Regions from separate parts of the Streptomyces sp. SAS_272 genome, predicted to be linked through region 3. Evidence: riboswitches for the same ligand, from Rfam matches in the RefSeq annotation. Region 3 holds a riboswitch; each other region holds the start of a gene.
The links. Region 3 has a riboswitch for S-adenosylmethionine ahead of ACN6LD_RS19275 (amino acid ABC transporter permease). Riboswitches for the same ligand answer to the same signal wherever they lie in the genome.
Positions count from the first base shown of each region.

Region 1: linked by a shared signal. The riboswitch ahead of thrC (threonine synthase) and the one ahead of ACN6LD_RS19275 (amino acid ABC transporter permease) in region 3 are both predicted to bind S-adenosylmethionine.
Region 2: linked by a shared signal. The riboswitch ahead of ACN6LD_RS27800 (aminotransferase class V-fold PLP-dependent enzyme) and the one ahead of ACN6LD_RS19275 (amino acid ABC transporter permease) in region 3 are both predicted to bind S-adenosylmethionine.

Region 1 is NZ_JBMNDR010000008.1:32,663-42,878, reverse strand. It holds gene ACN6LD_RS08025 (Uma2 family endonuclease) at 18-698, shown strand; gene groL (chaperonin GroEL) at 777-2,399, opposite strand; gene ACN6LD_RS08015 (cold-shock protein) at 2,777-2,983, opposite strand; gene ACN6LD_RS08010 (MoaD/ThiS family protein) at 3,435-3,710, opposite strand; gene thrC (threonine synthase) at 3,707-5,005, opposite strand; SAM riboswitch class I at 5,024-5,179, opposite strand; gene ACN6LD_RS08000 (glucosyl-3-phosphoglycerate synthase) at 5,345-6,289, shown strand; gene ACN6LD_RS07995 (alpha,alpha-trehalose-phosphate synthase (UDP-forming)) at 6,406-7,821, shown strand; gene otsB (trehalose-phosphatase) at 7,809-8,675, opposite strand; gene ACN6LD_RS07985 (DUF3263 domain-containing protein) at 8,705-8,986, opposite strand; gene ACN6LD_RS07980 (extracellular solute-binding protein) at 9,021-10,216, opposite strand, start outside.
Region 2 is NZ_JBMNDR010000056.1:46,833-57,048, forward strand. It holds gene ACN6LD_RS27775 (C40 family peptidase) at 1-729, opposite strand, end outside; gene ACN6LD_RS27780 (NYN domain-containing protein) at 943-2,286, opposite strand; gene ACN6LD_RS27785 (hypothetical protein) at 2,355-2,594, opposite strand; gene ACN6LD_RS27790 (rhomboid family intramembrane serine protease) at 2,777-3,562, shown strand; gene ACN6LD_RS27795 (Lrp/AsnC family transcriptional regulator) at 3,559-3,840, shown strand; gene ACN6LD_RS27800 (aminotransferase class V-fold PLP-dependent enzyme) at 3,938-5,302, opposite strand; SAM riboswitch class IV at 5,483-5,599, opposite strand; gene trpD (anthranilate phosphoribosyltransferase) at 5,675-6,739, opposite strand; gene qcrB (cytochrome bc1 complex cytochrome b subunit) at 6,886-8,532, opposite strand; gene qcrA (cytochrome bc1 complex Rieske iron-sulfur subunit) at 8,529-9,587, opposite strand; gene qcrC (cytochrome bc1 complex diheme cytochrome c subunit) at 9,584-10,216, opposite strand, start outside.
Region 3 is NZ_JBMNDR010000031.1:65,450-75,665, forward strand. It holds partial or broken gene ACN6LD_RS19240 (LLM class flavin-dependent oxidoreductase) at 4-270, opposite strand; gene ACN6LD_RS19245 (NtaA/DmoA family FMN-dependent monooxygenase) at 267-1,646, opposite strand; gene ACN6LD_RS19250 (LLM class flavin-dependent oxidoreductase) at 1,668-2,885, opposite strand; gene ACN6LD_RS19255 (putative leader peptide) at 2,963-3,106, opposite strand; gene ACN6LD_RS19260 (GNAT family N-acetyltransferase) at 3,109-3,834, opposite strand; gene ACN6LD_RS19265 (ABC transporter substrate-binding protein) at 3,923-4,948, opposite strand; gene ACN6LD_RS19270 (amino acid ABC transporter ATP-binding protein) at 5,017-5,805, opposite strand; gene ACN6LD_RS19275 (amino acid ABC transporter permease) at 5,802-6,782, opposite strand; SAM riboswitch class IV at 7,107-7,215, opposite strand; gene ACN6LD_RS19280 (putative leader peptide) at 7,470-7,580, opposite strand; partial or broken gene ACN6LD_RS19285 (LLM class F420-dependent oxidoreductase) at 7,944-8,165, shown strand; gene ACN6LD_RS19290 (DUF1684 domain-containing protein) at 8,234-9,061, shown strand; gene ACN6LD_RS19295 (rhodanese-like domain-containing protein) at 9,290-9,877, opposite strand; gene ACN6LD_RS19300 (metal-sensitive transcriptional regulator) at 9,959-10,216, shown strand, end outside.

The sequences.
Region 1 (10,216 bases), on a different contig from region 3:
GGGAAGGAGGCGACGCCATGACCCCTGACATCGAAGAACGCCCTCAGATGTCCGTGGAGGACTTCGAAGAACTCGTCGAGAGAGCTCCGAGGGAGCTTCGTGACCGGCTGGGGTTTCTCGGCGGGAGGCTGTGCATCCGCCACGGGCCGCTCGACGTCGAGGAGTTCGAGGAGCTTGCTGCGTCCGCGCCTGAGACCGTGCGGCTCGAGTATGTGAACGGAAAGGTAGTAGTCAAGGCGATGCCGGACGGCAGGCACACGTCGATCTTCATGTGGCTGCTGCGCCAGTGCATGCACCAACGCCCCGATCTGGACCTAGCACCCGAGCGCGGCGTCAAAGCCGAGACATACCGAAAGGGTCGCGCCCGCACGGACGGTTTCCTCGCGCCGGTGAACCACTTCGTCGAAGACGGGGAGTGGTCCGCCCCGGACGGCACGCTGATGGCTGTGGAGATCACCTCCCACGATCGCGACACCGACCAGCGCGACCGTATCGACAAGCCCGTCGGCGACGACGGAGCGGCCATTCCCGTCTACCTCCTCGTCGACCGCGACAACAACACGGTCGTCGTGTTCAGCGAGCCCAAGGACGGCCGCTACCAGCAGTCCGTGTCCTACTCCTGGGGTGCCACCGTGCCGCTTCCGGCTCCTGTCGGTATCACCCTCGACACTGAGCAGCTCAAGCAGTTCGCCGACTGAAACGCCCGAGGGCGGCGCCCCCCGTTTCCGGGAAGTGCCGCCCTCGGTCGAAGGACAGGCGATCAACCGTCAGGTCGATCAGAAGTCCATGTCACCGCCCGGCATGCCGCCGCCGGCGGGCGCGGCGGCCTTCTCCGGCTTGTCGGCGATGACGGCCTCGGTGGTGAGGAACAGCGCGGCGATGGAGGCGGCGTTCTGCAGAGCAGAGCGCGTCACCTTCGCCGGGTCGATGATGCCCTCGGCGATCATGTCGACGTACTCACCGGTCGCGGCGTTCAGACCGTGGCCGATGGGCAGGTTGCGGACCTTCTCCACGACGACGCCGCCCTCGAGACCACCGTTGACGGCGATCTGCTTGAGCGGGGCCTCGAGCGCGATGCGCACGGCGTTGGCGCCGGTCGCCTCGTCACCCTCGAGCTCCAGCTTCTCGAAGACGGCGGAGGCCTGGATGAGCGCCACGCCACCACCGGCGACGATGCCCTCCTCGACGGCGGCCTTCGCGTTGCGGACGGCGTCCTCGATGCGGTGCTTGCGCTCCTTGAGCTCCACCTCGGTGGCGGCGCCGGCCTTGATGACCGCGACACCGCCGGCGAGCTTCGCCAGGCGCTCCTGCAGCTTCTCGCGGTCGTAGTCCGAGTCGCTGTTCTCGATCTCGGCGCGGATCTGGTTGACCCGGCCCGCGACCTGGTCCGAGTCGCCGGCACCGTCGACGATGGTCGTCTCGTCCTTGGTGATGACGACCTTGCGGGCCTTGCCGAGCAGGTCGAGGGTCGTGTTCTCGAGCTTGAGACCGACCTCCTCGGAGATGACCTCGCCACCGGTGAGGATGGCGATGTCGTTCAGCATCGCCTTGCGGCGGTCGCCGAAGCCCGGGGCCTTGACCGCGACGGACTTGAAGGTGCCGCGGATCTTGTTGACGACCAGGGTCGACAGGGCCTCGCCCTCGACGTCCTCGGCGATGATCAGCAGCGGCTTGCCGCCCTGCATGACCTTCTCGAGGAGCGGGAGCAGGTCCTTGACGTTGGCGATCTTGGAGTTCGCGATCAGGATGTACGGGTCGTCGAGGACGGCCTCCATACGCTCCATGTCGGTGGCGAAGTACGCCGAGATGTAGCCCTTGTCGAAGCGCATGCCCTCGGTGAGCTCGAGCTCCAGACCGAAGGTCTGCGACTCCTCGACCGTGATGACGCCTTCCTTGCCGACCTTGTCCATCGCCTCGGCGATGAGCTCGCCGATCTGGGTGTCGGCGGCGGAGATGGAGGCCGTGGAGGCGATCTGCTCCTTGGTCTCGACATCCTTCGCCTGCTCGAGCAGGGCGCCGGAGACGGCCTCGACGGCCTTCTCGATGCCACGCTTGAGAGCCATCGGGTTGGCGCCGGCGGCTACGTTGCGCAGGCCTTCCTTGACGAGGGCCTGGGCGAGGACGGTCGCGGTGGTCGTGCCGTCACCGGCGACGTCGTCCGTCTTCTTCGCGACTTCCTTGACCAGCTCGGCGCCGATCTTCTCGTACGGGTCCTCGAGCTCGATCTCCTTGGCGATGGAGACACCATCGTTGGTGATCGTGGGGGCGCCCCACTTCTTCTCGAGGACGACGTTGCGGCCCTTGGGGCCGAGCGTCACCTTGACGGCGTCCGCGAGCTGGTTCATGCCGCGCTCGAGGCCGCGCCGCGCCTCCTCGTCGAACGCGATGATCTTGGCCATGTGAAGTGGTCCCTCCAGGACTGGGGGTGATTCCTTCGGACCGCGCCCGCGCCCGCGACGGACGGCTCGCCGGCCGTGTGGTTCCTTGCCCCACCTGGCCTGCGGGCCTCACCGACCCGGTCCTTCGTTGTCACTCTCACCTTCAGAGTGCTAACGCCAATGATTAGCACTCGCCCATGCCGAGTGCAAGCGCCTCGGGAGGATCCGCAGGTGAACAGGGGGCGTCCGGGCCCGCCGTCTGCGGCCGGCCGAGGGGTCGAGGAGGCCCGCCCCTGGACTCGCTCCCGCTTCCGGGCATGCCGAAGGGCTCGCACCCCGGGAGGCGCGAGCCCTTCGAAGATGAAACAGAAGAACGACGCTGTCAGTCGGCGCGTGCTTCAGCCGGTCGCAAGACGGACCATGTCCGCCTGCGGCCCTTTCTGGCCCTGCGAGATCTCGAAATCGACCCGCTGACCCTCTTCCAGGGTGCGGTAGCCGTCCATCTGAATCGCGCTGTAGTGGACGAATACATCCGCACCACCGTCGACCGCGATGAAGCCGTACCCCTTCTCCGCGTTGAACCACTTGACGGTGCCCTGAGCCATGCCTAACTCCCCTATTACTGGCCCTTGCACAGATCCACACTTCGTGGATCCGGGTCAGACCTCACCCCCCAGTTGGTTGGGGGCGTGCGCCGGAACGCGTCGACCGCGGCTGAATGTATCTGCCCAACTGCCGTCTGCAACAGGTCACTCGGACGAGAATTCTGGACGTGCGAGATCCGGAATGTGGCGCAAATTCGCCAGAATTCAGGGCAAGTCGGGCCCTGCAAAAGCCACAAAAGCCACGAAAGCAGCGCGTACTTTGGCTGCTTCTTGTCGGGCGCGGGCGGAAATAAAAGGCTCCGGAACCGGTGATCAGGACCGGGTTCCCCAACTGTACCGCGCTCAACCACTCTGAATTGCCCCCTCCGCTTCTATCGCGGAGAGGGCAATTCGATGAACTCTCGGTAATCGCTGTTACCGACGGTTACTACCGGCGGGTACTGACCGACGGTCAGCCACCTGCGACGGCCGGAATGATCGAGATGCCGGCGCCGGCCGGAGTCGCCGTCTCGAGACCCTGCTCGAAGCGGACGTCGTCGTCGTTCACGTACACGTTGACGAACCGGCGCAGCTTGCCCTGGTCGTCCAGGACGCGCGCGGCGATGCCGGTGTGGTTCTTCTCCAGGTCGGAGATGACCTCGCCGAGGGTCGCGCCCTCGGCCGAGACCTCGGCCCGGCCGCCGGTGTAGGTGCGCAGGATGGTCGGGATGCGAACAGTGACGCTCATGATGCGAGGCCAGCCTCTCGGAAAGAGTCCAGGTTCGGGCGGATGGTCGCGGTGAGTCCGGTGCCGGCCACCGCGTCCAGGGTCTTCAGGCCGTCGCCGGTGTTCAGGACGACGGTGGTCTTCGTCGGGTCCAGCAGACCGCTCTCGATCAACTTCTTCGTCACGCCCACGGTCACGCCGCCGGCGGTCTCCGCGAAGATGCCCTCGGTGCGCGCCAGCAGCTTGATCGCGTCGACGACCTGCTCGTCGTTCACGTCCTCCACCGCGCCGCCGGTCCGCCGCGCGATGTCGAGGACGTACGGGCCGTCCGCCGGGTTGCCGATGGCCAGCGACTTGGCGATGGTGTTCGGCTTCTGGGGGCGGACCACGTCGTGCCCCGCCTTGTAGGCCACGGACACCGGGGAGCAGCCCTCCGCCTGCGCGCCGAAGATCTTGTACGGCCTGTCCTCGACCAGCCCGAGCTTGATCAGCTCCTGAAGGCCCTTGTCGATCTTCGTGAGCTGGGAGCCGGACGCGATGGGCACCACCAGCTGGTCGGGCAGCCGCCAGCCGAGCTGCTCGCAGATCTCGTACGCCAGCGTCTTCGAGCCCTCGGCGTAGTACGGCCGCAGGTTGACGTTGACGAAGCCCCAGCCCTCGCCCGCCGGGTCGCCGATGAGCTCGGAGCAGAAGCGGTTGACGTCGTCGTAGTTGCCCTCGATGCCGACGAGCTCGCCGCCGTAGATCGCGGCCATGACGACCTTGCCCTGCTCCAGGTCGTGCGGGATGAAGACGCACGAGCGGAACCCGGCGCGGGCGGCGGCGGCGCCCACGGCGCCGGCCAGGTTGCCCGTGGAGGAGCAGGAGAGCGTGGTGAAGCCGAACGCGCGGGCGGCCTCGATGGCCTGGGCGACGACCCGGTCCTTGAAGGAGTGGGTCGGGTTGCCGGAGTCGTCCTTGACGAAGAGCTTGCCGGCGTCGACGCCCAGCTCGCGGGCGAGGTTGTCGGCCTGCACGAGCTTGGTCCAGCCGGGGTTGATGTTCGGCTTGTCGGCCACGTCCGCCGGGACGGGCAGCAACGGCGCGTAGCGCCAGATGTTCGCGGGTCCCGCCTCGATGCGCTTGCGCAGCTCCTCCGTGTCGTAGGAGGAGAAGTCGTACGCGATCTCGAGCGGGCCGAAACACTCCTCGCACGCGAAGACCGGACCGAGGGGGACGCGGTGGCCGCACTCGCGGCAGCTCAACGCGGTGGCCGGACCGAGGTCGACAGCGGAGGTCGTAGAGTCCGTGGTGCTTGCAACAGTCTGCGCAGCCATGTGAGGCGAGGCCCTTTCTCCTCATCTTCCTCACGACGCACTTCGCCGTGAGACGGATTTGGCACCTTCCCGAGCCGGGAGCCTCGCTGAACGATCAACACTGATCTACGAGAACCGACTGGAGGGTTGCCGGGGCTTCATCGGGCCGTGTCCCTCTGCCCCTCTGGATGAGCGGTATTCGGTTGTTGATCTGTACGCGCCGACGACCCTGACATGCGATGGTCAGCCGCGTTGTTCAAGACTGTAACCGAAGGCCAGGACAGTTGAGATAGTCGTCCGAACCGCGAGATGGATCACGCAGGACCGTACTCGCCGAGAGAACGCAGAGGAGCCGCCGACGTGCTGGAAGAAGTCGAGCGCTGGCTGAGCACCCGTTCCTGGTCCCTGACGGACCGCCCACTGCACCGGATTCTCGCCGCCAAACAGCGCACGGGCCAGTCGGTGAGCGTCGTGCTGCCCGCGCTCAACGAGGAGGAGACGGTCGGCGAGATCGTCGCCGTGATCCGTCACGACCTCATGCTGCAGGTCCCCCTCGTCGACGAGCTCGTCGTCGTCGACTCCGGATCGACCGACCGCACGTCCGAGGTCGCCGCGGCCGCGGGCGCGCGCGTCGTCCACCGCGACGAGATACTCCCCCGCCTGCCCGCCGTGCCCGGCAAGGGCGAGGTGCTGTGGCGTTCGCTGCTGGTCACCCGCGGGGACGTGGTCTGCTTCGTCGACGCCGACCTGCGCGAGTTCTCCTCCGACTTCGTCTCGGGGATCGTCGGCCCGCTGCTCACCGATCCGGACGTGGACCTGGTCAAGGCCATGTACGACCGTCCGCTGGGCGGTGCGGCCGGTCAGGGCGGACGGGTCACCGAACTGATGGCCCGCCCCCTGCTCAACATGCACTGGCCGCAGCTCGCCGGGTTCGTGCAGCCGCTCGGCGGCGAGTACGCGGCCCGCCGGAGCCTGCTGGAACAGCTGCCCTTCCCCGTGGGGTACGGCGTGGAACTGGGCATGCTGGTCGACGCCCTGCACCTGGTGGGCCTCGACGCCCTCGCCCAGGTCGACGTCGGCGTGCGCAAGCATCGCCACCAGGACGGCCAGGCTCTGGGCCGGATGGCGGCGGCGATCTACCGCACCGCCCAGCTGCGGCTGGCCCGCGGCCATCTGGTCCGCCCCGCCCTCACCCAGTTCGAGCGCGGCCCGGACGGCTTCGAACCGCACACCTACTCCGTCGACACGGAGGAACGCCCCCCGATGGCGGACGTCTCGGAGTACGCGCGACGCAGGGTGGCCTGAGCGCGTGCCCGGCCTCCTGCGCAGGGCGCCGGCAGCGGCGACACGGCCGGATACGACCCCTCCACTCAGCGCGACCGTACGTTTGAGCGTTTACAGAGCGGGCTAGGTTGAGGCTTATGGCTTCCACGCACGACACGTCTGCCGCCCGGGGCGCCGAGGTGCTGGTCGCGTCCAACCGCGGTCCGGTCTCCTACGAGGTACGCGAGGACGACTCGCTGCACGCCAAACGCGGCGGCGGCGGACTGGTCTCCGGCCTGTCGGCCATCGGACCCGACGCGGGCGCGCTCTGGGTGTGCTCGGCGCTCTCCGACGGCGACCGGGAGGCGGTGCGGCGCGGGGTCGGCGAGGAGGGCGTGCGCATGCTGCCCGTCCCCGCCGACGTGCACGCCGACGCGTACAACGGCATCGCCAACTCGGTGCTCTGGTTCGTCCACCACCTGCTGTACCAGACCCCGCTGGAGCCGGTCTTCGACGCGGAGTTCCGCCGACAGTGGGCCGCGTACGAGACGTACAACCGGGCCTTCGCCGAGGCGCTCGCGCAGGAGGCGGCGGACGGCGCGGCCGTGCTGGTCCAGGACTACCACCTGTGTCTCGTCCCCGGCATGCTCCGCGAACTCCGTCCCGACCTGCGGATCGGGCACTTCTCGCACACGCCGTGGGCTCCCCCGGACTACTTCGCCCTGCTCCCGCGGGACATCCGTGAGCAGCTGCTGCGGGGCATGCTCGGCGCGGACCGGCTGGGCTTCCTCACCCGGCGCTGGGCGGACGCCTTCACCGCGTGCTGCGAGCAGTCCACCGGGGGCCTGGGCGGCGCCGAGGTCGGCGTGCACGGTCTCGGCGCGGACGCCGACTTCCTGCGCGAGCGCGCGCACCGGCCGGACGTCGAGGAGCGCATGGCGGCACTGCGCGAGGAGATCGGCCAGGGACGCAAGGCGATCGTCCGCGTCGACCGCACCGAGCTGTCCAAGAACATCGTGCGCGGGCTCCTGGCCTACCGGCAGCTGCTCGACGACCAGCCGCAGTGGCGCGAACGCGTCGTCCACGTGGCCTTCGCCTACCCCTCCCGCCAGGACCTCGCCGTCTACCGGGACTACATGGCCGAGGTGCAGCGCCTGACGGACGAGATCAACGCGGGCTACGGCACGCCCGGCTGGACCCCCGTGCTGCTGAACCTCAAGGACGACTTCGCCCGCTCCCTGGCCGCCTACCGCCTCGCGGACGTGGCGCTGGTCAACCCGATCCGCGACGGCATGAACCTGGTCGCCAAGGAGGTCCCGGTCGTCTCCGACGAGGGCTGCGCGCTGGTGCTGTCGCGCGAGGCGGGCGCGTACTGGGAGCTGCGCGAGGACGCGATCACGGTGAACCCGTACGACGTCCTCGAGACCGCCCGCGCCCTGCACCAGGCGCTGTCCATGGCGCCGGAGGAGCGGGCCGAGCGCACGAAGCGGCTGTCCGCCGCGGCGACCGCGCTGCCCCCGGCCCGCTGGTTCCTGGACCAGCTGGACGCCCTGCGCGCGATTCAGCCGAGCTGAGCGGCCAGCTGCCGCAGCAGCCGGACGACCCCGGCGGGCCCGTCGACGACGAGGTCCGCACGCTCGGCCAGTTCCCCGACCTCCGTGCTGCCGCTGCACACCAGCAGGCCGGGGACGCCGTCGGCGCGCAGTTTCTCCACGGCGGCGAAGGCGGGGAGGTCGCCGAGGTCGTCGCCGGCGTAGAGCACGGACCGGGCGCCCGTCTCGCGGACGTGGTCCAGCAGGGCCACGCCCTTGTCCATGCCCGGCGGGCGCAGCTCCAGGACCATACGGCCGGGTTCCACGATCAGGCCGTGCCGGGTCGCCAGGTCGGCGAGGGGGCCGCGCAGGGCGTCGAAAGCCGCCTGGGGGTCGTCGGCGCGCCGGGTGTGGACGGCGACGGCCCGGCCGCCCTTCTCCTCGATCCAGACGCCGGGCCGGTCGCCGGCGGCCGCGAGGACCTGCGGGAGCGCGGCCCGGACGGCGGCCACGCCGGGGTGCGGTTCGGGGGCGCTGAGGGCGCCGGTGCCGGCGTCCCAGCGCTCGGCGCCGTAGTGGCCGAGCACGGCGAGCCCGCCCAGCCCTTCGACCCCGGCGAATCCGCCGTGTCGGACGGCGACCTCGGCGGGCCGCCCGGTGACGACGGCCACGCCGGCGACCTTCGGGGCGAGCGCGGCGAGCGCGGGGACGGCGTCGGGGTGCGCCCGGGCGTCCTGCGGGTTCTCGACGATCGGGGCGAGGGTGCCGTCGAAGTCGAGGGCGACGAGGGCGGCCCGCGGGCGGCCGACGATCGCGTCGAGCGCCGCGCGGCCCGCCCGGGTGACCGGAACGGGAAGGGGGCCGGGTGCCGTGGAGTGCGTCTTTGGGGTGCCCATACAGCGACGATAACCAGCGAGCGCCGCCGCTAACGCTCCGTCCGCCTCGCTTCTCGCACCCTGCGCAGCCGGTTCACCGTCACCGGGTCGTGGGCCAGCGCGCGGGCGTCGTCGAGGAGGGCGTTGAGGAGCTGGTAGTAGCGCACCGGGGACAGGTCGAGTTCCTCGCGTATCGCCCGTTCCTTCGCGCCGGGTCCCAGGAAGCCCCGCCGTTCGAGGGCGAGGATGCCGCGCTCCCGCGCCGCCGGCCCGTCGGCTTCCGGCCGCCGCTCGCCTCCCGGGCCGCCGCCCGTCTCGCTGTCTGCCTCCATGCCCGCACGGTAGCGCCCGCCGCTGACATCCGGTTCATTCGCCGGCGGCGCTCTCCAGCGTCGTCGCGGTCGTCTGCAGGTCGCCGAGCACGTCGGCGGGGCTGCCGTTCGCGGTCACGGCCTGGCCGATCCGCTTCTTGATCTGCGCGCTGACCTTGGCCCACGAGGTCCGCCCCACGGGGTAGCTCTCGGACAGCGGGAGCTCCGCGAGGAACGGCTTGAGGTCGGCGTCCTCCTTGGCGGCGCCCATGACCAGGGACGCGGAGGTGGTGACCGGCAGCAGGTCGTACTCGTGGGAGAAGTCCAGCACGTTCTTCTCGCTGTAGACGAAGTCGAGGAAGTCGCCGATCTCGTCGCCGTGGCCGCCCCGCTTGAAGGCGGTCATCCAGTCGGCGACGCCCAGGGAGGTCTTGCTGGGGCCGTCGAGACCGGGCATCGGCACCATGCCGAACTCGACGCCCTTGGCGGCGGCGGTCTTCATCAGCGAGGGATGTCCGTTGAGCATGCCCACGTCGCCGGCGGCGAAGGCCGCGAACGCAGTGGCCCGGTTCAGGCTGCCCGGGGCGACCGGACCGGTCAGGCCCTTGCCGACCAGGTCGGTCTTCAGCCAGTCGAGGGTCTCGACGTTCTCGGCGGAGTCGAAGCTGTAGCTGCTGACCGTCTGGGTGTAGCCGCCCCGGCCGCTGAGCAGCCACTGCAGGGTCTCGGCCTGCGCCTCCTCGGGGCCGAGGGGGAGGGCGTAGGGGTACTTCACGCCGTCCTTCTTGAGCGCCCGCGCGTCCTTCGCGAGCTCGGCCCAGGTGGTGGGCGCGCTGATGCCGGCCCGGGCGAAGAGGGTCTTGTTGTAGAACAGCAGCCGGGTGGAGGAGGCGAACGGCATGCCGTACTGCAGGCCGCGCACCTGGCCCGCACGGGCGAGCTGGGGCACGAAGTCGGCCTCGACGGGTATGGAGAGCACGTCGCCCGCCTTGTACAGCAGGTCGTCGGCCGCGTAGTCGGCGTAGGCGCCGATCTGGGCCATGTCGGGGGCGTCGCCGGCGTCGACCATGGCCTTGACCTTCGCGTCGACGTCGTTCCAGGAGTACACGCTCACGTCGACGGTGACGCCCGGGTGGTCCTTCTCGTAGGCGGCGACGAGCCCGTCCCAGTACTTCTTCGAGCTGTTGGCGCTGCTGTCGCCGTAGTCGGCGGCGACGAGTCTGAGGGTGACGTCGCCTGAGCCCGAGGTCA
Region 2 (10,216 bases), on a different contig from region 3:
GAGCTGGGTCTGGGCGGCCTGGAAGGCGGCCATGGCGCGGCCGGAGCCGGCCGGGGCGTCGCCGAGGTCGACCCGCTCGCCGGCGTCGCGGCTGGCGCGGGCGTCGGCGGCGGAGAGGGACGCCTTCTCCTTGGCCGTCAGCGAGTTGAGCAGCTTCTGCGCCTCGGCCAGCTTCCCCTGGACTTCCTTCTTCTTCTTGCCCAGCTCGGTGCGGGTGGTGGCGAGGTCCTTGAGCTTGGTGGACGCCTCGCTGCGCTCCTGCGCGAGCTCGCGCTGCTTCTCCTGGATCTTCTTCAGCGCCTCGACCTGCTGGGCGCTGAGCTGGTCGGCGGCGGACGCCTTGTCCAGGTAGTCGTCCGGGTTCGAGGAGAGGAGCAGCTGCAGGGAGGGGTCGATGGAGCCGGTGCGGTACTGGGCCGCGGCCGCCAGGCCCATGGAGTCACGCAGCTCGTTGAGGTCTGCCTGACCGCGGGCGACGTTGTCCTGGATGGTGGAGATCTCCTTCTGGAGCTTCTCCTGCTTCTCCTTGGCCCCGTTGTACGTCTCGGTGGCCTGCTCCGCCTCTTCGTAGAGCTTGTCGACCTTGCTCTTGACCTCGTCCTTGCTGAGCTTCTCGCTGGGCGCCGCGTTGGCGGCCTGGGAGCTCAGCACGACGGCAGCGGCGGCTGCGGTGGTCAGCACGGTCACGCGCGCGCGACTCGGCTGCTTCGGTCGACGATGGGACGCCACGGAGACGGGCTCCTTCTTTTGAGTGATCACCCGTTTGGAGGTTCGATCACCAGACCTTAGTGACCTTCCCGTGATCAGTTCAAATCCCCCGGCAGAAAAAACCCATCACGCAACGCAGTTTTTTCACACAACTCACGTGCAGTGATTGACCGATTGACGCTACGTTGCGTGACGATTCCGCCAATTCGGTCATTGAGCCCGCAACTTCGACCTTCAGGACAGTCGCTTCAGAAGCACCGCGGAAGCCACCGGTCGGGCGCCCGCCTTGGCGATCCCGTCGGCCACCTCGCGGTCGGTCGAGGCGACGATGACCGGCCGGCCGGGCGGCTCCGCCCGCACCAGCTGCCGGATCAGCTCGTCGGCCGTGACCCCCGGCTTGGAGAACAGCACCCGCACCCCGCGCGGCGGCGCGAGCAGCACCGGAGCGACCAGTTCGGCGCCGTCGAAGACACAGGTGACCTCGGCGCCGGTCTGCGCGGCGAGTTGCGAGAGCTGGCCGAGGAGCCGCAGCCGCTGCTTCTCCAACGGCATCTGCGGATAGCCGGTCTTGGTGACGTTGTAGCCGTCGACCACGAGATGCGCCTGCGGCAGTGCGAGCAACTGGTCGAGAATGGCCGGATCGTGCTCCGACAGTGCCCGTGCGGCGATGTCCTTCGGCGTCATTCGTCCCGGTTCGACCGCGTCGACGGTCTCCGCCGGCCGCACCGACACCGGCGGCAGCGCCAGTTCGCGCCGCAGCCCCTGGGCCGCGTCGAGCACCGTGTCCAGCAGCAGCCGCACCCGCATGTCCTCGACGCTGCGCCCCTCACGGGCGGCGCGCCGGGCGGCTTCCAGAGCCGCCTCGACCTCCCCCAGGCGCGCCTTCAGCCGCCGTGACTCGCTCTCCGCGGCGGACACCTGGGTGTGCCCCTCGGCGCGCACCGTCTCCATCTCGCTCTGCACCTTGCGCAGGGCCGCCTCGCCGCGCTTGACGTCACTGAGGGCCGACCGCAGCTTGCGGTGCAGCGACTCCGTCTCCTTCTTCGCCGCGTCCAGCTCGGCGCGCAGCCGCTCGGTGTCCGACCGGGTCTGCTCCCGCGCCCGCTCGAGCTCCTCGCGCAGCCGCTCCAGTTCGGCACGGCTCTCCTCGTCGGCCCGCTCGGCGTCGGCCCGCAGGGCCTCCTCGCCGGCCGACGTCACCAGCTTCACCCAGCCGACGGGCCGCAGAACGTAGGCCGCGGCCGCCACGTCGAGCGGGTCCACGGCCGGGGTGGGCGAGCCGGAGTCGAGAGCGCCGGACAGTTCCGGCTGGGCCTCTCTGAACTTCTCGGCGATGCGCTGTCTGAACAGCGGATCGGTCTCCAGCGCGGCCGCCATCGCGTTGCCCGCGAACTTGGCGCGCCGGTTCGGCGCGAAACGGGCGTACTGGCGCAACTGGGCGGGCAGTTCGCCGACGGTCAGTCCGCCGAAGCCGTCGGAGACGATCGTGACGACCCTGCGCCGCACGCCGTCCGGCAGCGGACGGTCGAGCATCTCGGCGGCGCCGTCGCCCGGCCCCCCGCCTGCGCTCTCCACCATCCGTCACACCCCAATACTGTGCGGGCCCTCCCCCGCCTCGACTTCACTCGAGCGGAGGGACCCCGTCGTCAGGAACCGGCGCCCGGCCGATCCACGAGTTCCACCTGGTCCACGGCGTTGCACCAGCGACACCGCACCGACTCGATGGTCTCACTGACCACCTCGCGCTCCTCGACCTTCGGCTCGCCCGCGAGGTCCAGGTGCACGTACTCGACGACCTTCGACGAGCGCGTCACGTCGAACCGCGTGAGGTTGCCGCAGAGAGTGCAGCGCCACCGCGTGGCGGCGGTCGGCAGGGGAACCGTCATCGTGACTTTCCACTTCCTTCTGGTGTCGTGCTCGCTGTGCCGGGTCGGGCCGGAGGCTCCCCCGTGCGTGTGGCTCGTAACCCTACGGCCTGGCGGGTACCCGCCGCCCGTCCGTCCACGGCGGCCGGGCGGCGGCGAGGCGCTCCGGGCGCGTGCGTCCCGTTACGTCATGCTCTGTACCCATGATCAGCAACTGGAACGGGACGGTCGGCAGAGCGATCAGGAACCCGTCGGCGCCGGTGACCTACGGACTGATCGCCCTGTGCTGCCTGATCTTCCTGATCAGCCCCGCCTCGGGCCTCGATCCGGCGTACGGGGCCGGCGACGAGCTGGTGGCCGCCCAGCGGGCCTACTTCCGGCGCTGGGGCGTGGTGCCCGCGGAGCTCTTCGAGGGCGCGCCCCGGGCCGTCCTCACCCCCGCGACCGCCCTCTTCGTCCACGGCAGCTGGGTGCACCTGCTGGGCAACATGCTCTTCCTCTACGTCTTCGGGGCGATGTCCGAGGACCGGATGGGCCGCGTCGAGTTCGCGCTCTTCACCGTCGGCTGCGGCTATCTGGCCCTGCTGGGCTACGCCGCCGCCAACGCCGGGTCGTCGCAGTCCCTGGTCGGCGCCTCCGGGGCGATCTCCGCGGTGCTCGGCGCCTTTTTGTTCCTGTTCCCCCGGGCACGGGTCACCAGCCTCCTTCCGTTCCTGTTCTTCCTGCCGCTGCGTTTCCCGGCGTGGGTCGTGCTGCCCTTCTGGGCGGCCGTGCAGTGGATGGCGGCGGGGCAGGCGCCGCGGGGCCCGGGGGTGGCGTATCTGGCGCACCTGGTGGGCTTCGGCCTGGGGCTCCTCTACGCGTGGGCCCGTTTCGGGATCAGGAAGGGTCCGCCGGGCCGCCCGGGAAGGGCGGCGGCGGGCGACAGGCGGGCGGCTAGAGTGAAGGCCGCCCCAGCTCCGGCCTCCGAGGGAGAGAACCAGCCGTGATCACCGCGATCGTCCTCATCAAGACCAGCGTGGACCGGATCCCCGAGATCGCCGAGCGGATCGCCTCTCTGGAGTCCGTGAGCGAGGTGTTCTCCGTGACGGGGACCTACGACCTCATCGCGATGGTCCGGGTGAAGCAGCACGAGGACCTCGCCGAGGTCATCCCCGGCAGCATCAGCAAGATCCCCGGGGTCGAGGGGACGGACACCCACGTCGCGTTCCGCACGTACTCGCAGCACGACCTCGAGGCGGCGTTCGCCATCGGCCTGGACTCCTAGGGGTTCGCTCCGCGGGTCGGCGGGTCGGTCGCGCGGTTCCCCGCGCCCCTGGGGGTTTCCCCGCCCGGGACGCGGAGGCGCCGTGCGCTCGGCGAGGTCAGTCCACTGCCGGGACGCAGCGGCCGTCCTCCGTGCGGTACCGCCACTTCGCGCCCTCGCTCACCAGCTCGCGGACCGCGGTCACGAAGCGTTCGACGTGCTCGTCGGGGGTGCCCGCGCCGAAGCTCACCCGGATGGCGTTGAGGGACTTCTCGCCCGGAGCCGCGTCGGGGGCGCCGCACTCGCCCTGCGCCTCGGGGGCGCCGCCCAGGAGGGTGCGGACCAGCGGGTGGGCGCAGAAGAGGCCGTCGCGGACGCCGATGCCGTACTCGGCGGACAGGGCCGCGGCGAAGTGGGAGCTGTTCCAGCCCTCGACGACGAAGGAGATCACGCCGACGCGCGGGGCGTCGTCGCCGAAGAGGGACAGGATCCGGACCTCCGGGACCTCCGCGAGGCCGGTGCGCACCTTCTCGATCAGGTGCCGCTCGCGTGCGACCAGGGCGTCGAAGCCGGCCTCGGTGAGGGCCTTGCAGGCGGACGCGATGGAGTAGGCGCCGATCACGTTCGGGGAGCCGGCCTCGTGGCGGGCCGCGCTCTCGTGCCACTCCACGTCCACGCCCCCGTCCTCGCGCCGGGTGACCTTGCGGCTCGCGCCGCCGCCCGCGAGGTAAGGGTCCGCCGCGACCAGCCAGTCCGCGCGGCCGGCCAGCACGCCGGAGCCGAAGGGGGCGTACAGCTTGTGGCCGGAGAACGCGATCCAGTCGACGTCGAGGTCCTGGACCGACACCGGGTGGTGCGGGGCCAGCTGGGCGGCGTCCAGGACGATCCGGGCGCCGTGGGCGTGCGCCGCCGCCGCGAGCTCGCGCACCGGCCACAGCTCACCGGTGACGTTCGAGGCGCCGGTGACGCAGACCAGCGCCGGGCCGTGCGGGTCCCGGGCGGCGAGGGCCCGCTCCAGGGTCTCCACGGCCTGGCCAGGGGTGCGCGGGGCGTCGAGGCAGGAGACCCGGGCGTCCTGCCAGGGCAGCAGCGAGGCGTGGTGCTCGGTCTCGAAGACGAAGACCTGGCAGTCGGCGGGCAGGGCGCGGGCCAGCAGGTTGAGGGAGTCCGTCGTCGAGCGGGTGAAGACCAGCTGGTCGTCGGGGCGGCAGTCGAGGAACTCGGCGACGGTCCTGCGGGCGTTCTCGAACAGGTCCGTGGAGAGCTGGGAGAGGTAGCCGGCGCCGCGGTGCACGCTGCCGTAGTACGGGGCGTAGGCGGCGACGTCGTCCCAGACGCGCTGGAGGGCGGGGGCGCTGGCCGCGTAGTCGAGGGCCGCGTAGGCGACCTCGCCGCCGGTGACGAGCGGAACGGTGACATCCCGGCCCAGAACGTCCAGCGGGTCACAAAGGGGGCGGGCGACGGCGGCGGTGGAGACGGACATGGCGAACTCCCGTGAGAGGAAAGGGGGAACCGCCGTGCGAGCGGACATGGCTCGAGCACGGAGGAAGACGAAAGGGGTGTGCGGAGGCGGGGCTCTACGCCCTATCGCATTCGCTTGCTCACAGGAGACTCCCTCGGACGACCCAGGACCCCTGGCGTTCTCACTCGAAAGAGTGCGAGGGATCCGCGCTTGCCGTGGACCTCGTTGCCCACGGCCTGGTCTTCACCCGGGGCACCCCGCCACGGACGGAGGGTTGCCGGACAGTCAGCCGGGGCCTCATGACTGTCACTCATGACCTAGTACAGGAATCTACGCGAGCCGATCACGGTCCCGCAACCCGTGTCCGGATGGCGGGACCGCGTCTCACGGACGTCAGGCGTTGCTGGCCGCCACCCAGCGCTCCAGCGCCCGCTTGGCCGCACCGGAGTCGAGCGACTCCGCGGCCCGCGCCATGCCGGCCCGGATCTCCTCGGCCAGCGTCCCGCCGCCCGGCTCGAGCGCCACGAGCGCCGCCGCCGAGTTCAGCACGACGGCGTCGCGCACCGGGCCGCGCTCGCCCTCCAGCAGACGGCGGGCGACCTCGGCGTTGTACGAGGGGTCCCCGCCCCGCAGGGCCTCCACCGGCACCAGGTCGAGGCCGACGTCCCGCGGGTCGAAGGTCTCCTCGGTGACCTTGCCGTCGCGCACCACCCACACCCGGGAGGTGGCCGTCGTGGTCAGCTCGTCGAGGCCGTCGTCGCCCCGGAAGACCAGGGACGAGTTGCCGCGTGCGGCGAAGACGCCCGCGACGACCGGCGCCATGAGCGGATCGGCGACGCCGACGGCCTGGGCCCGCACCTTGGCGGGGTTGGTCAGCGGGCCGAGGACGTTGAACACCGTGCGGATGCCCAACTGGCCGCGCGCCGCGCCGACATGACGCAGCGCCGGATGGAACTTGATCGCGAAGCAGAAGGTGATCCCGGCCTCCTGCGCCACCTCGGCCACCCGGCGCGGGGTCAGCTCCAGGTTGACGCCGAGCTTCTCCAGCACGTCCGAGGCGCCGGACGCGGAGGACGCGGCCCGGTTGCCGTGCTTGACGACCGTGGCGCCCGCACCGGCCACGACGATCGCCGACATCGTGGAGATGTTGACCGTCTTCGCGCCGTCGCCGCCCGTGCCGACGATGTCGACGGTCGGCCCCGGCACCTCGATCAGGTTGGCGTGCTCGTACATCGCCCGGACCAGACCGTTGATCTCCTCGACGGTCTCGCCCTTGGCCCGCAGCGCCACCACGAACCCGGCGATCTGCGCGTCGGTGGCCTCGCCGCGCATGATCCGGTCCAGCGCCCAGAACGTGGCGTCCGCGCCCTGGTCGTGGCCGTACAGCAGACCGTTCAGCACCTCGGGCCAGGAACGGCCCGCCGCGGTGTCGCCTCCAGCGGGGGTCACAGCGCTCATCAGCCGCTCCTGGGTGTCGTACGGATCTTCCGTGGGTGCCGTGGAAGACGTGTGTGCCCACCCTATCCAGCCGACGGGCACGGCAAAGGGCCCCGTCCGACAACCGGACGGGGCCCTTTCACCGTGGCGTGGCGACGCCTCGACGATCAGTGGTGGCCGTGGCCGCTCGTGATCTCCTTGTACTCCTCGACGGTGGGCTTCGGGATCTGCTGGTCCTCGCCGAAGTACGCTCCGCTGATCTTGGCGCGGAGCTTCTCCTTGCCCGTCACCTTGCGCTCGACGCCGTTGTCGTCGACCGTGGCGCCGATCGCGGCCGGCTCGTACTGCTCGTGCGCCGTGAGCGTGTGCAGCTGCTCCTGGCTGAGCGGCTCGTGGATCTCGATGAACTCACCGTGCGGCAGGCGCTTGATGGTGCCGGTCTCCCGGCCGTGCAGCACCTTGTCCTTGTCGCGGCGCTGCAGACCGAGGCAGATCCGCTTGGTGAGGATGTACGCGATGACCGGTCCGACGAAGAAGAAGATCCGGACGAACCAGGTGATCGCGTTGATCGACAGGTGGAAGTGGGTGGCCCACAGGTCGTTGCCACCGCCGACCAGCGTGATCATGTACATCGTGACCCAGGCGACGCCGAGCGCCGTACGGGTCGGCGCGTTGCGCGGGCGGTCCAGGATGTGGTGCTCGCGCTTGTCGCCGGTGATCCAGGACTCGATGAACGGGTAGAGCGCGAGCGCCGCGAGGACCACGCCGAACAGGACCAGCGGGATGAACACGCCCAGGACGAGCGTGTGACCCCAGAGGTTGATCTCCCAGCCCGGCATGAAGCGGATCAGGCCCTCGGCGAAGCCCATGTACCAGTCGGGCTGGGCGCCGGTCGACACCTGGTCCGGACGGTAGGGGCCCATCGCCCAGATCGGGTTGATCTGCGCGATCGCCGCGATGACCGCGATGACGCCGAAGACCAGGAAGAAGAAGCCTCCGGCCTTGGCCATGTACACGGGCAGCAGCGGCATGCCGACGACGTTCTTGTTGCTCTTGCCGGGGCCCGCGAACTGCGTGTGCTTGTGGTAGAAGACCAGGATCAGGTGGCCCACCACCAGGCCCAGCATGATGCCGGGCAGCAGCAGGATGTGGATCGAGTAGAACCGCGCCACGAAGTCGTGGCCGGGGAACTCGCCGCCGAAGAGGAAGAACGAGATGTACGTGCCGACGACCGGCATCGACAGGATCGCGCCCTGGGTGAAGCGCACACCGGTGCCGGAGAGCAGGTCGTCCGGGAGCGAGTAACCGGTGAAACCGGTGAACATGCCGAGGACGAACAGCAGGAAGCCGAACAGCCAGTTGACCTCACGCGGCTTGCGGAACGCACCCGTGAAGAACACGCGCATCATGTGCACGAACATGCCGGCGAGGAAGATCAGCGCCGCCCAGTGGTGGATCTGCCGGATGAGCAGACCGCCGCGCACGTCGAACGAGATGTGCAGGGTCGAGCTGAACGCCTCGGACATCAGCTGTCCCTGGAGCGGGACGTAGCTGCCGTGGTACTCCACCTCGTTCATCGAAGGGTGGAAGAACAGCGTCAGGTACACACCCGTCAGGATGATGATGATGAAGCTGTACAGGCACACTTCGCCCAGCATGAACGACCAGTGGTCGGGGAAGATCTTGCGCATGTTGGCCTTGGCGAGGGAGTAGATCCCGAGCCGGCCGTCGGCCCAGTCGGCGACCCGCTCGCCGGCCGGAGCCTTCCCGCGTGCGCGGGACTCGTTGCTCTCGTGGTTCTCTGTGGTGCTCATCCGCGCTCCCAGAAAGCAGGACCGACGGGCTCCTCGAAGTCGCCGCGCGCCTCGAGGTAGCCCTCGTCGTTCACGCCGATGCGCAGCTGCGGCAGGGCGTGACCGGCGGGACCGAAGATCACTCGGGCGCCGTCGGAGAGGTCGAAGGTGGACTGGTGGCAGGGGCACAGCACGTGGTGCGTCTGCTGCTCGTACAGGGAGATCGGGCAACCGACGTGGGTGCAGATCTTCGAGTACGCCACGATGCCGTCGTGCGACCACTCGAGTTCGCGCTTGTCCTTGATGTTCTCCGGCTGGAGCCGGACGATCATCAGGGCCGCCTTGGCGATCTCGTTCTGGAAGTCCTCGTCGTGCTCCTCCAGGCCCTCGGGCTTGGCGAAGGTGAGAGAACCGACCGCGACGTCCGAAGGACGCAGCGGCTCGTTCGTGTTCATGTTGACGAGCAGCTTGCCCTTGGCCCACAGCGTGTGACGGAGCTTGTCCTCGGGCAGCGGGCCGAGGTCGCGCAGCAGCACGACGCCGGAGAGCGGCACCAGGGCGACCGCGCCGAACAGCGTGTTGCGGATCAGCTTGCGGCGGCCGAACGCGGACTCCTTGGCGCCCTGCCGGAAGTCCGCGTGGACCTTGGCGCGGACCTCGGGGCTCGCGGCGATCGGGTGCCGCTCGTCGGCGACCTCGACGTCCGACATCAGGGTGCGGGCCCAGTGGACCGCGCCGGCGCCGATGGTGAACAGCGCCGTGCCCAGCGTCAGACCCAGCGCGAAGTTCAGCGCGCTGAGGTGGCCGATCGGGAACACGAAGATCGACTTGTCGGCCGGGATCGCCACGTACGAGGCGATGAAGCCGACCGTGGCGAGCATCGACAGCGTGAACAGGAAGGCGACCGCACGCTCGGACCGCTTGGCGGCCCGCTCGTCGATGTCCTGGACGCGGTGCTCGTGGGGCGGCAGCCCCGGGTCCGCGAACGGGTTCTGCTCGTCCGCGACGTCCACCGCGCCGTGCGCGTGGCCCTGCTCTACGGGCAGGTTCTCTTCTGGAATGTCTTGGCTACTCATGACTTCTTGGCCTTTGCGGTCCGAGCGGCGACCCAGACGGCGACCGCGATCAGGGCGCCGAGTCCGAAGATCCAGGCGAACAGACCCTCGCTGACCGGCCCGAGGCCGCCCAGCTCCAGACCACCGGGGTTGTCGGTGTCGCTGCTGTTGACCGCGTGCAGGTACGCGATGATGTCCTTCTTGTTCTGCTCCGACAGGGTGGTGTCGGGGAAGGAGGGCATGTTCTGCGGGCCGGTCTGCATCGCCTCGTAGACGTGCTTCGGGTCCACGTCCTCGAGGGTCGGAGCGAACTTGCCCTTCGTCAGGGCGCCGCCCTTTCCGGTGAAGTTGTGGCACTGCGCGCAGTTGGTGCGGAACAGGTCGCCGCCCTTGGCGATGTCCGCGCCCTCCGGGCCGTACTCGGCCTCGGTCGGGACGGTCGGGCCGGAGCCCAGCGAGGCGATGTACGCGGCGAGCTGGTCGATCTCGGCCTGCGAGTAGATGTTCTTCTTCTTCACCACCTGCGGGCCCTGGGAGGTCGCCGCCGGCATGCGGCCGGTGCCGACCTGGAAGTCGACGGCCGCGGCGCCCACGCCGACCAGGCTCGGACCGTCGGAGCTGCCCTGACCGCCGGTGCCGTGGCAGCTGGC
Region 3 (10,216 bases):
AAGAACGGGGCCCCAGGCGCTGAGCGTCGTGACGGCCGTGAACAGGCGGACCCGCTTCGTCAGGGCGGCCGCATGGCCGAGGACGACGGTGGGGGACGTGGAGATGAACGGCCGCTCGTGCCGCTCCCCCACGCCGAAGCCGTCAAAGCCCGACTCCTCGGCCGGCAGCGCACTGTCGAGGACCTCGCGGAAGCGGTCGTGGACGGACTTCTGCACCCCGGTGACGGGGTCCGGGCGGTGCGCGACGAGCGTGACGGCGAGGAACTTCACGACGCCACCCGCTGATCGCCCCGCAGGTCGTCCGGGTGGGAGAGGCCCAGGTGGTGGCGGAGGGTCGGCCCCTCGTAGTCGGTGCGGAAGACGCCCTGTTCCTGGAGCAGTGGGACGACCTTGTCGGCGAAGACGTCGAGGCCGGTGGGGGTGATGTGCGGGACGAGGATGAAGCCGTCGCCGGCGTCGGCCTGGACGTGGTCGTTGATGGTCTTGGCGACGGTCGCCGGGGAGCCGACGAAGGTCTGCCGGTTGCCGGTGTTGATGACCAGGTCGCGGATGGACCACTTGTTGGCGGCGGCCAGGTCGCGCCACTCGCGGGCGGTGGCCAGCGGGTCGCGGTACATCCGCACCTGGGCGCGGCCCTTGGAGATGTGGTCGTCGCTGACCTCCGGGTCGACGTCGGGCAGCGGGCCCTCCGGGTCGTAGGAGGACAGGTCCCGGTTCCAGATGAACTCCAGGTGCTTGATGGCTGTGGCCCCGCTGACCTGCTGGCGGCGCACCTCCCTGGCGAGTTCCTCCGCCTCCGTGTCGGTGTCGGCGAGTGCGAAGGAGGCGGCAGGCAGGATCAGCAACTGGTCGTGGCGGCGGCCGTACTTGGCGAGGCGGTTCTTGACATCCGTGTAGAAGGCCTGGCCGTCCGTCAGGGTGGCGTGGCGGCTGAAGACGGCGTCGGCGGAGGAGGCGGCGAACTCGCGGCCCTCCTCGGAGTCGCCGGCCTGGAAGATGACCGGGCGGCCCTGCGGGGAGCGCGGGACGTTGAACTGGCCGTGGATGTCGAAGTGTTGACCGGTGTGGACGAAGGAGCCGGCCTTCGCGTCCCGCAGGAACACACCCGAGGCCCGGTCGGCAAGGATCTCGTCGCCGTGCCAGGAGTCGAACAGCTCGTTCGTGGTGGCCAGGAACTCCTTGGCGCGGGAGTAGCGCTCCGACTGGGGCAGGAAGCCGCCGCGGCGGAAGTTCTCGCCGGTGAAGGCGTCCCAGGAGGTGACCACGTTCCAGGCGGAGCGGCCGCCGGAGAGGTGGTCGAGGCCGGCGAACTGGCGGGCCACCTCGTACGGCTCGTTGAAGGTGGAGTTGACGGTGCCGGTCAGGCCGAGGTGCTCGGTGACGGCGGCGAGCGCCGCGAGGACCGTGAAGGTGTCCGGCCGACCGACCACGTCCAGGTCGTATATCTTCCCGCCCTGCTCGCGCAGGCGCAGGCCCTCGGCGAGGAAGAGAAAGTCGAACTTGGCGCGTTCGGCGGTCCGCGCGAAGTGCGCGAAGGAGTCGAACTCGATGTGGCTGCCGGCCTTCGGGTCGCTCCACACGGTGGTGTTGTTGACGCCCGGGAAGTGCGCGGCCAGATGGATCTGCTTCAGCGGCTTGCTGGTCATGTCGGTGCGGGTCCTTCCGGCTCAGACGGTCGCGGCGGCGTAGCGGTTGGCGGGGCGGGCGAGGCCCAGCAGGCCGCGCAGGGTGTCGGCCTCGTAGGCGGTGCGGAAGACGCCCCGGCGCTGGAGCTCGGGGACCAGGCCCCGGGTGATCGCCGGGAGGTCGTGTCCGGTGACGGCGGGCCGCAGCCGGAAGCCGCTCAGGCCGCCCTCCGCCGTCAGCTCCTGCAGGAAGTCGGCGAGTCGGGTGGGCGTGCCGGCGAAGACACGGGCGTCGCTGGTGTACGGCTCTCCCGCCAGGGCGTCGAGACGTGCGCGCCGGTCCTCGGCGGCGGCCTGCTCGTCGTCCAGGAAGACCACCAGGTCACCGAAGACGTGCAGGAGTTCGCCGGCGCGCCCGGCCGCCTCCTGCTCGGCGCGGATCTCGGCGACCGCCGCCCGGGCGTCCACGGCGTCCTGCGGGGTGACGTAGCCGACGTCGGCCTGGCGTGCCACCAGCCGGTACGGCACGGTCTGGTGGGCGAGGGAGGTGACGAGAGGCTGGCCCTGCGGCGGGCGCGGGGTGATGGAGGGTCCCTTGACGCTGAAATGCCTGCCCTGGAAGTCGATGTAGTGCAGCTTGTCGCGGTCGATGAACCGGCCGGTGGCGACGTCCCGGATCTCGGCGTCGTCCTCCCAGCTGTCCCAGAGCCGGCGCACGACCTCCACGTAGTCGGCGGCCTCGTCGAACAGGTCGGTCAGCCGCTGTTGTCCGGCCGGGCTCCGGAGCTGTTCCGCGTTGATCGGCGAGAGGGTACGGCGGCCGAAGTGGTCGGCCTCGTGCGGACGGGCGCTGATCTGCACCCGCAGGCCCGCGCGGCCGGTGCTCACGTAGTCGAGGGTGGCGATCGCCTTGGAAATGTGGAACGGCTCCGTGTGGGTGGCGATCACGGTCGGGACCAGGCCGATGTGCCGGGTGAGGGGCGCGATGCGGGACGCGATCAGTACGGCGTCGAGGCGGCCGCGCACCTGGTCGGTACGGCCGTCCAGCTCGCCGTAGTGCGAGGACTGCAGGCCGAGGCCGTCTTCGAAGGTGACGAAGTCGAGCAGTCCGCGCTCGGCCTCGGTGACCTGGTCGGCCCAGTATCCGGCGGTGAACAGGTCCCGGGGGCGGGCCACTTGCTCGCGCCAGGAGGCGGGGTGCCAGCCGGTGCCGTCGAGAGCGACAGCCAGATGCAGAGGGGGAACGGGGGTCGAGGACACGAGGGTGCCTTCCTGGAGATCCGTACGAGATCGCCGGCCCGCGGGAATCGGGGCGCACGGCGGCTGGGGAGACGGGGTCAGGAGCTACAGAGGGAGCCGGCCACGCGCTGGAGGTCGATGTGGGGCCGGGAGTGAAGGCGGACGGCACGCAGTACACGCGTCACGCGTCGCACCTCCGTCCGGGTGGTCCGGGCACTCGCCTTCGACAAGGACAACGGCACGGCTATGCCGATTCTTCCGGCACGGCGGCAGCGGTGTGCCGGACGAGCGAGAAGGCGGTACGACGGCGCAGGGTGAAGCCGATCGACTCGTACAGCCGGATCGCGTTCGCGTTGGCGGCCGCGGCGTGCAGGAAGGGGCGTTCGCCGCGCTCCTCGATGCCGGCGGCGACAGCGCGGACCAGACGCGTGGCCAGACCCCGGCCGCGGTGGGCGGGGTCGGTGCACACGGCGCTGATCTCCGTCCAGCCCGGCGGGTGCAGCCGCTCTCCGGCCAGCGCGATCAGCCGGCCCTCATGGCGGATGCCCAGGTAGGCGCCCAGCTCGACGGTGCGGGGCAGATAGGGGCCCGGCTCGGTGCGGGCGACCAGGTCCAGGATCTCGGGCACGTCGTCAGGGCCGAGCCGTACGGCCTCGGGGTCGGGCTCCGCGCGCAGGGCGGTGCCCACGAGCTGGACGCCGTGTCCGGTGTGCACGACCTCCCAGCCCTCCGCCGCCTCGGTCACGCCTCGCACCGCGGCGGTCCCGCCGGGGCCGACGAGTACGGCGAGGTCGGCCCAGGCGCGCGGGTCGTCCTCGTCGGAGACGGCGTGGAAGGGGGCCACGTCCTGCTGGTATCGGACGGCGTGGCCGACGCGTTCGGCGAAGTGAGCGTGCGGGCCGGTGAGTGCGGCCCAGGCGGGGTTGTCCAGGATGTACGACGAACTGGCGTCGAGGGCGATGACGGACATGGCGTGGCAGTCTCCGGGGTGCGGCTCGGGATGTCCGGCGCGGGGGACTCCACCGCGGGGCGGCGGTGGAGGGCCCGGCACTCGGTGGTCAGGAGTTGTCGAGCGACAGTCCGGGCGGGTTGACCTCGGACTTGGCGACGGCCTCGTTGGAGAGGTCGTAGGCCTTGAGCCACTGGGCGTACTGACCGTTCTTGATCAGGTAGTTGACGGCGTCGGCGAGCGGTTCGGCCAGGCCGCTGTCCTTCTTCGCGGTGGCCGCGATCAGGCCCTGCAGACTCGCGCCGGCGCCCGAGTACGTCCCCGCGATGCGGGTGGCGTCGGGCGTGTTCGCGACCTGGCGGTTGTGGTACGCGAAGCCGGGGTTGGGGCCGAAGGAGGCGTCGATCTTTCCGCTGTTCAGCGCCAGGAAAGTGCTGGTGCTGTCCTGGAAGTACTTGACGGTGAGCTTCTTGCCCTCCTTGGCGAGCTTCGCCTTCCACTCCAGGAGGATCTTCTCCTGGTTGGTGCCGGAGCCGACGGCGATCGTCTTGCCGTCGAGGTTCTCGTAGTCGCCGTCGAAGTTCCAGGTGCTTTTCTTCGGCACGATGAAGGCGAGGTTGTCCTGCCGGTAGGAGGCGAACTCGTACTTCTTCTTGCGTTCCTCGGTGTCGGTGATGTTGGAGAGGGCCACATCGACCTTGCCGCTGTCGATGCCGACGAACATGTTCTCCCAGGTGAAGTTCTTGATCTCCGGCGTGAGTCCGAAGACGGCGGCGATCAGACGGCCGAGATCGGGTTCGGAGCCGGTGAGGGTCTTCTGGTCGCTGCCGACGTACGCCAGCGGCGGGAATCCGGCGGGCAGGGCGCCCTCGCCGATGACGAGCTTGCCGCTCTTGCGGAGGGCCGCCGGCAGTTCGGCGCTGATGGACCTGACCTCGGAGACCTTGATGGTGGTCTCGGTGCCGGCGCCGTTGGAGACCCGTCCGACGACGACCTCTCCGGGCTTGGCGTCGGCGGTGGTGGTGGCCGCGTCGCTGTCGCCCCCGCAGGCGGCGAGCCCGGTGGCGAGGGCGGCGACGGCGGTGGCCGCGGTGATGCCTCTGCTCAGGCTGCGTCGGGTGAAGTAGGTGGGCATGGCCGTTCCTTGTCGCTGGAGGAGGGTGCGGAGGTTTGGCGTGGGGGGAGTTCTGGGCGTACGGCGGTTCACAGGACCTTGCTGAGGAAATCCCTGGTCCGCTCGTGGCGCGGCCTGTCGAGGACCTCGGAGGGCGGGCCCTGCTCGACGATCCGGCCCTGGTCGATGAAGACGACCCGGTCGGCGATCTCGCGGGCGAAGCCGATCTCGTGGGTGACGATGACGAGCGTGGTGCCGCTGGTGGCCAGGTCCTTGATGACGGCGAGGACCTCACCGACGAGTTCCGGGTCCAGGGCGGAGGTGGGTTCGTCGAAGAGGATCACGCCGGGGCGCAGCGCGAGGGCGCGGGCGATGGCGACGCGCTGCTGCTGGCCGCCGGAGAGCTGCCGGGGGTAGGCGCCGATGCGCTCGCCGAGGCCGACCCGTTCCAGGAGTTCCTTCGCCAGTGCCTGTGCCTCGGCCTTGGTCAGCTTTCCGGTGGCGACGGGGGCCGCGGCCACGTTGTCGAGGACGGTCAGGTGCGGGAAGAGGTTGAAGTTCTGGAAGACGAAGCCGATCCGGCCGCGCTGGGCCAGGATGGCGCGCTCGCTCAACTCCTTGAGCCGGTCGCCCTGGCGCTTCACCCCGATCGGCTCGCCGTTGATGCTGACATGGCCGATCTCGGGCTTCTCCAGGTGGTTGACGACCCGCAGGAGCGTGGACTTGCCCGAGCCGGACGGGCCGAGGACGACGGTGACCTCGCCGGGGCGGATGGTCAGGTCGATGCCGTCGAGGACGCGATGGGTGCCGTACCACTTGTGGACGTCGTGGATCTCCAGGGCGGCAGGGGCCGTCTCCAGGGTGTCGGTGCTGCTCATACCGCGGCCTCCCGGCGGACACGGGCACGCAGGTCGGTGAGGCCGGCCCGGAGCTTCTGCAGGGGCGTCGGCGGCAGCGCGCGGGTGGCGCCGCGGGCGTAGTACCGCTCGACGTAGAACTGGATCACGGAGACGACGCTGGTCAGGATCAGGTACCAGACGGTCACCACCAGGAGCAGCGGCACGATGTCGCCGGGGTAGGTGGAGCCCATGCTCTGCGCGGTGCCGAAGAGGTCGAGCAACGAGACGTAGAAGACCAGCGAGGTGCTCTTGATCAGGCCGATCAGCTGATTGACGTAGTTCGGGGTGATCGACCTGAGGGCCTGCGGGAAGACGATCCTGCGGAACTGGTAGCCCTTGGGCAGGCCGAGCGCGGCGGCCGCCTCGTGCTGGCCCTGGTCCACGGAGAGGATGCCGCCGCGGACCACCTCGGCCGCGTAGGCGGCCTCGTTGAGGCTGAGGCCGATGACGGCGATCACCATGTCGGTCGCGAGTTTCGACTCGTCGAAGGAGAAGAAGGCCGGCCCGAAGGGGACGCCGACGCTCAACGTCCGGTACAGAGCACTGAAGTTGTAGAGGAAGAGCAGCACCACGATGAGCGGGATGGAGCGCAGCGCCCAGACGTACGTCCAGCTGACCGCGCGCAGCACCGGGCTCTTCGACAGCCGCGCCAGAGCCAGCAGGACGCCGCCGACCAGACCCAACACGGCGCTGTAGGCGGTGACTTCGAGCGTGATCACGAGGCCGTCGAGGATGGTGGGGCGCAGGAACCAGTAGCCCCAGCGGTCCCACTGGTAGAAGGGGTTGGAGACCAGTCCGTGCACGAACTGGGCGACCAGAACCAACACGAACGCGGTGGCGATCCAGCGCCCTGGCCGCCTCAACGGCAGAACTCTCTGGGCGGTGAGGGCTTTCGACGGTTCGTCGGCGGTCGGCGCTTCGGGAAGGGTGACGGTGGCACCAGGGGGTTCACTCATAGTGGGCTCCGGCTGGGTGGGTACACCCCTCAGGCGCGGCGGCATGCGGCAGCGCACATGACGGCGGGACACCGGGGGCGGGGAGGACGACGGCACACCGCTCGGGCGGCGTTCGTCAGGGAATGCGGGGGCTGCGGGGAGAGGTCAGCCCCGACAGCGGGCACGGCCCGGTGCGGTACACAGTGCGCTGTTCACGCGGAGCAGGTCGACGGCACGATCGGCGACGAGAGGGTTCGGGTACGGCTGTACGCAGCCCTGTGGGCGGCGCGTGGCCGTCCTGGGAGCTGCGTACATGGCGTCACCTTCACCGTTCCGGCCCTGCGGGCCTCGCGCTTACCGAATCCTCTTCGGTCCGGTCGTCACCTGGGGCACCCCACCGCGGTGCGAGGGTTGCCGGTCAGCCAGCCAGGGCTTGTCGCTGACGCTCATGACCGTTCTGGGCCACAGTCAAGACAAGTGCCCGAACGAATGTCAACGCCGGTCCACCAGGCGGAACAGCTGATGGGCTGAGTGTGCCGCCCGGTCCAGGATCTGGACGGCTGCTCCGGCGGATGACTCTCCCCGGGAGCGGGCGCGGACGTACGCGCGGCTGACGCGACGTCGGGTGCGGGAGCGGGGCTCATCCGTGCACGGCGGACGCATGAGTCACGCCGGCGCGGGCGCCGCCGGGACGGGATGGGCCCCTGCTCAGCCCTGGGGGCTGATCGCGCTGCAGACGCGCAGCAGATCGATGTGACGGCGGGAGGTCAGAAGAGGCGAACGGCACACGCGTGCGGTGACCGGCTCCAGGCGTCTCATATTTTCCCTACCTATTCACTAGGATTCCCTCGGTGAGTGTCGATCCGACCGGCATCGCCGTCAAGAGGGCCGTCCCGCATCGCGGACGCCCCGATGGACGGCGGCACCGCTCGACACAGCCACCGCACGTCTGCGGGCCGAGCCGCCGGCCGTCCCTTGTACACATGACTGACAAGAAGCTGTCACACGCCGACCGGAATGCGGGTTCGGCCGACGCCCGTTCTGACTGACATGACTGTCCGAGTAGCGCTCAACGCGTCCGCCGCGCCGAGCCAGGTCGACGCCACCGTCCGACTGACCGCGCAGGCCGCGGAGTTCGCTGTCACGTCGGCCCGGTGCGGGCAGACCTTCGGTGCGGCTCACGCCTTCTACGAACAGATCCCGTCCTACGCGCGGGCCGTCGAACTCTCCGGCGGCCGACGGGCCGCCGACCTGGCCGTGATCGGCGACGAGAAGACCGTCGAGGCCGAGGTACGCCGTTACCGCGACGCCGGCGCCACGGAGGCCGTGTTCTCGGCCGCCGAGATCGCGGGAGAAGCCGACCGCCGACGCACCTGGCGAATCCTCGGCGAACCGGCCGGCTAGGTACGCGCGTCGGCTCGAGGGCCCCCTCATCCCCTGCCCGAAGACGCCCCGACACAAAGGAGATTCCCATGACCACCGAGGCCACCGCCACGGACCTCCACGCCTTCACCGAGACCTGGCTGGAGTGGTACCGCGCCCAGGAGGCCCGGCTCGCCGCCCCGCACGGGTTCCTGGCGATCACCGGCCTGCACTGGCTCGACGACGGGCCGCAGCGCTTCCCGGACGCGCCCGGCGCGTGGCGCACCACCGGCCCCGAAGGCGTCGTCGTGAACCTCGACGCGGGCGAGGAACTGGTCGTCGACGGGACGCCGGTACGCGGCGAGCACCGCTTCGGCGTGCTTCCCGAGCGTGGCGGCGTCGACGCCGTCTGGGGAGACGCCGTCATCGAGGTCGCCAAGCGCGGCGGCCAGGACATCGTGCGCCCCCGGCACCCGGACGCGCCGCTGCGCACAGCCTTCACCGGAACGCCCGCCTACGCCCCCGACCCGCGCTGGGCCGTGAAGGGCCGCTACATCCCCTTCGACACTCCGCGGCCGACCACCGTGGGCGCCGCGGTCGAGGGCCTTGAGCATGTCTACGACGCTCCGGGCAGGGTCGAGTTCGAGCTGGACGGGCGCCCGCTGTCGCTGACCGCGTTCCCCGGCCATGGTGCGGGCCGGCTGATGGTGCTGTTCACCGACGCGACCTCCGGGGTCACCACCTACGCCGCCAACCGGTCCCTGGCCCTCGCTCCGCCCGCAGCCGACGGCACGGTCGTCCTGGACTTCAACCGGGCCACCAACCTGCCGTGCGCCTACACGGATCTGGCCACCTGCCCGTTGCCCCCGGCCGAGAACCGGCTGCCGGTCGCGATCGAGGCCGGTCAGAAGATCCCCCGCGAGCGCGGCGGCTCCTGAGCCGGCACGACCGCGCACGCGTACACCGGCCTTGAGAAGCACTCCGACTCTTCGAGTGCCGGGCCCGAAAGGGATCCTGTTCGCCATCGAGAACGCCCTCACGTTCCTGCACTGACGGGCGGTCGACCCGCAGGCCGGGGACTGCCCTCCTGCACCACGCCACCCGAGCGGAACGCGAGCCCGGACGGTGTGCCGGTCGTCATCGGTGGTCCCCCACGGGCACCGGGTTCAGCGGTTGCGCAGAGCCGCGCGTGCGGCGTTCAGATCGGCCGCACCAGGGCGGTTGTGGGGCAGCCTGCCCAGCACGGCCGCCATCCCGCAGGTGTTCGTCACGGCGGAGAAGACCAGGCCGCCCGCGATGCCGGCCGGTATCAGCAGGAGGGCCGGATGCACGAGCAGGCCGAGAAGGACGCCGAGCAGGACCACGCTGCCGGCGGTGAAGCGGACCTGGCGTTCCGTGCTCCAGCCCGCCCGCGTGTCACGGGCGGCCGGTGTGTGCAGGTCGTACCCCCTGGCGGTCCAGCCTTCGGCGCCGCCGACGAGGGTGGCGGTGACGACGCCCTGCGCGGCAAGGATCCTGCAGGCCTTCTCCGAGCGGGCTCCGGAGGCGCAGACGACCAGGACGTCTCCGGCCTGCGCGGCGTGCCGGATCTCCGGCAGTGCGCGCCGGATGCGGTCGAGGGGGATGTTCAGGGCTGCGGGCAGGTGCCCTGAGGCGTACTCGGCGGGGGTGCGCACGTCGATGACGGTCAGCTCGTGGATGCGGGTGCGCGCCTGCTGGGCGCCGAGGGCGCGGGGGACGGGAACGTGGGTCATGGCAGAGGTGATCCTTGATGGTCGACGTCGTCCCGGACCGGGACGTAGAGTACCCCTAGGGGTATTGCCAGAGGAGTGATCGTGGAACTGGAGCTCGAGGGCGCGGAGCTGAAAGCCGTGCTGAACCGGCTGCGTCGCGCGCAGGGTCAGATCTCGGGAGTGATCCGGATGATCGAGGAGGGGCGTGACTGCGAGGACGTCGTCACCCAGCTCGCCGCCGCCTCCCGCGCGCTGGACCGGGCCGGCTTCGCGATCATCGCGACCGGCCTGCAGCAGTGCGTTGCCGACCTCGATTCCGGGCGCAAGAACGGTGAAGACACGGCAGCCATGCGCGCACGG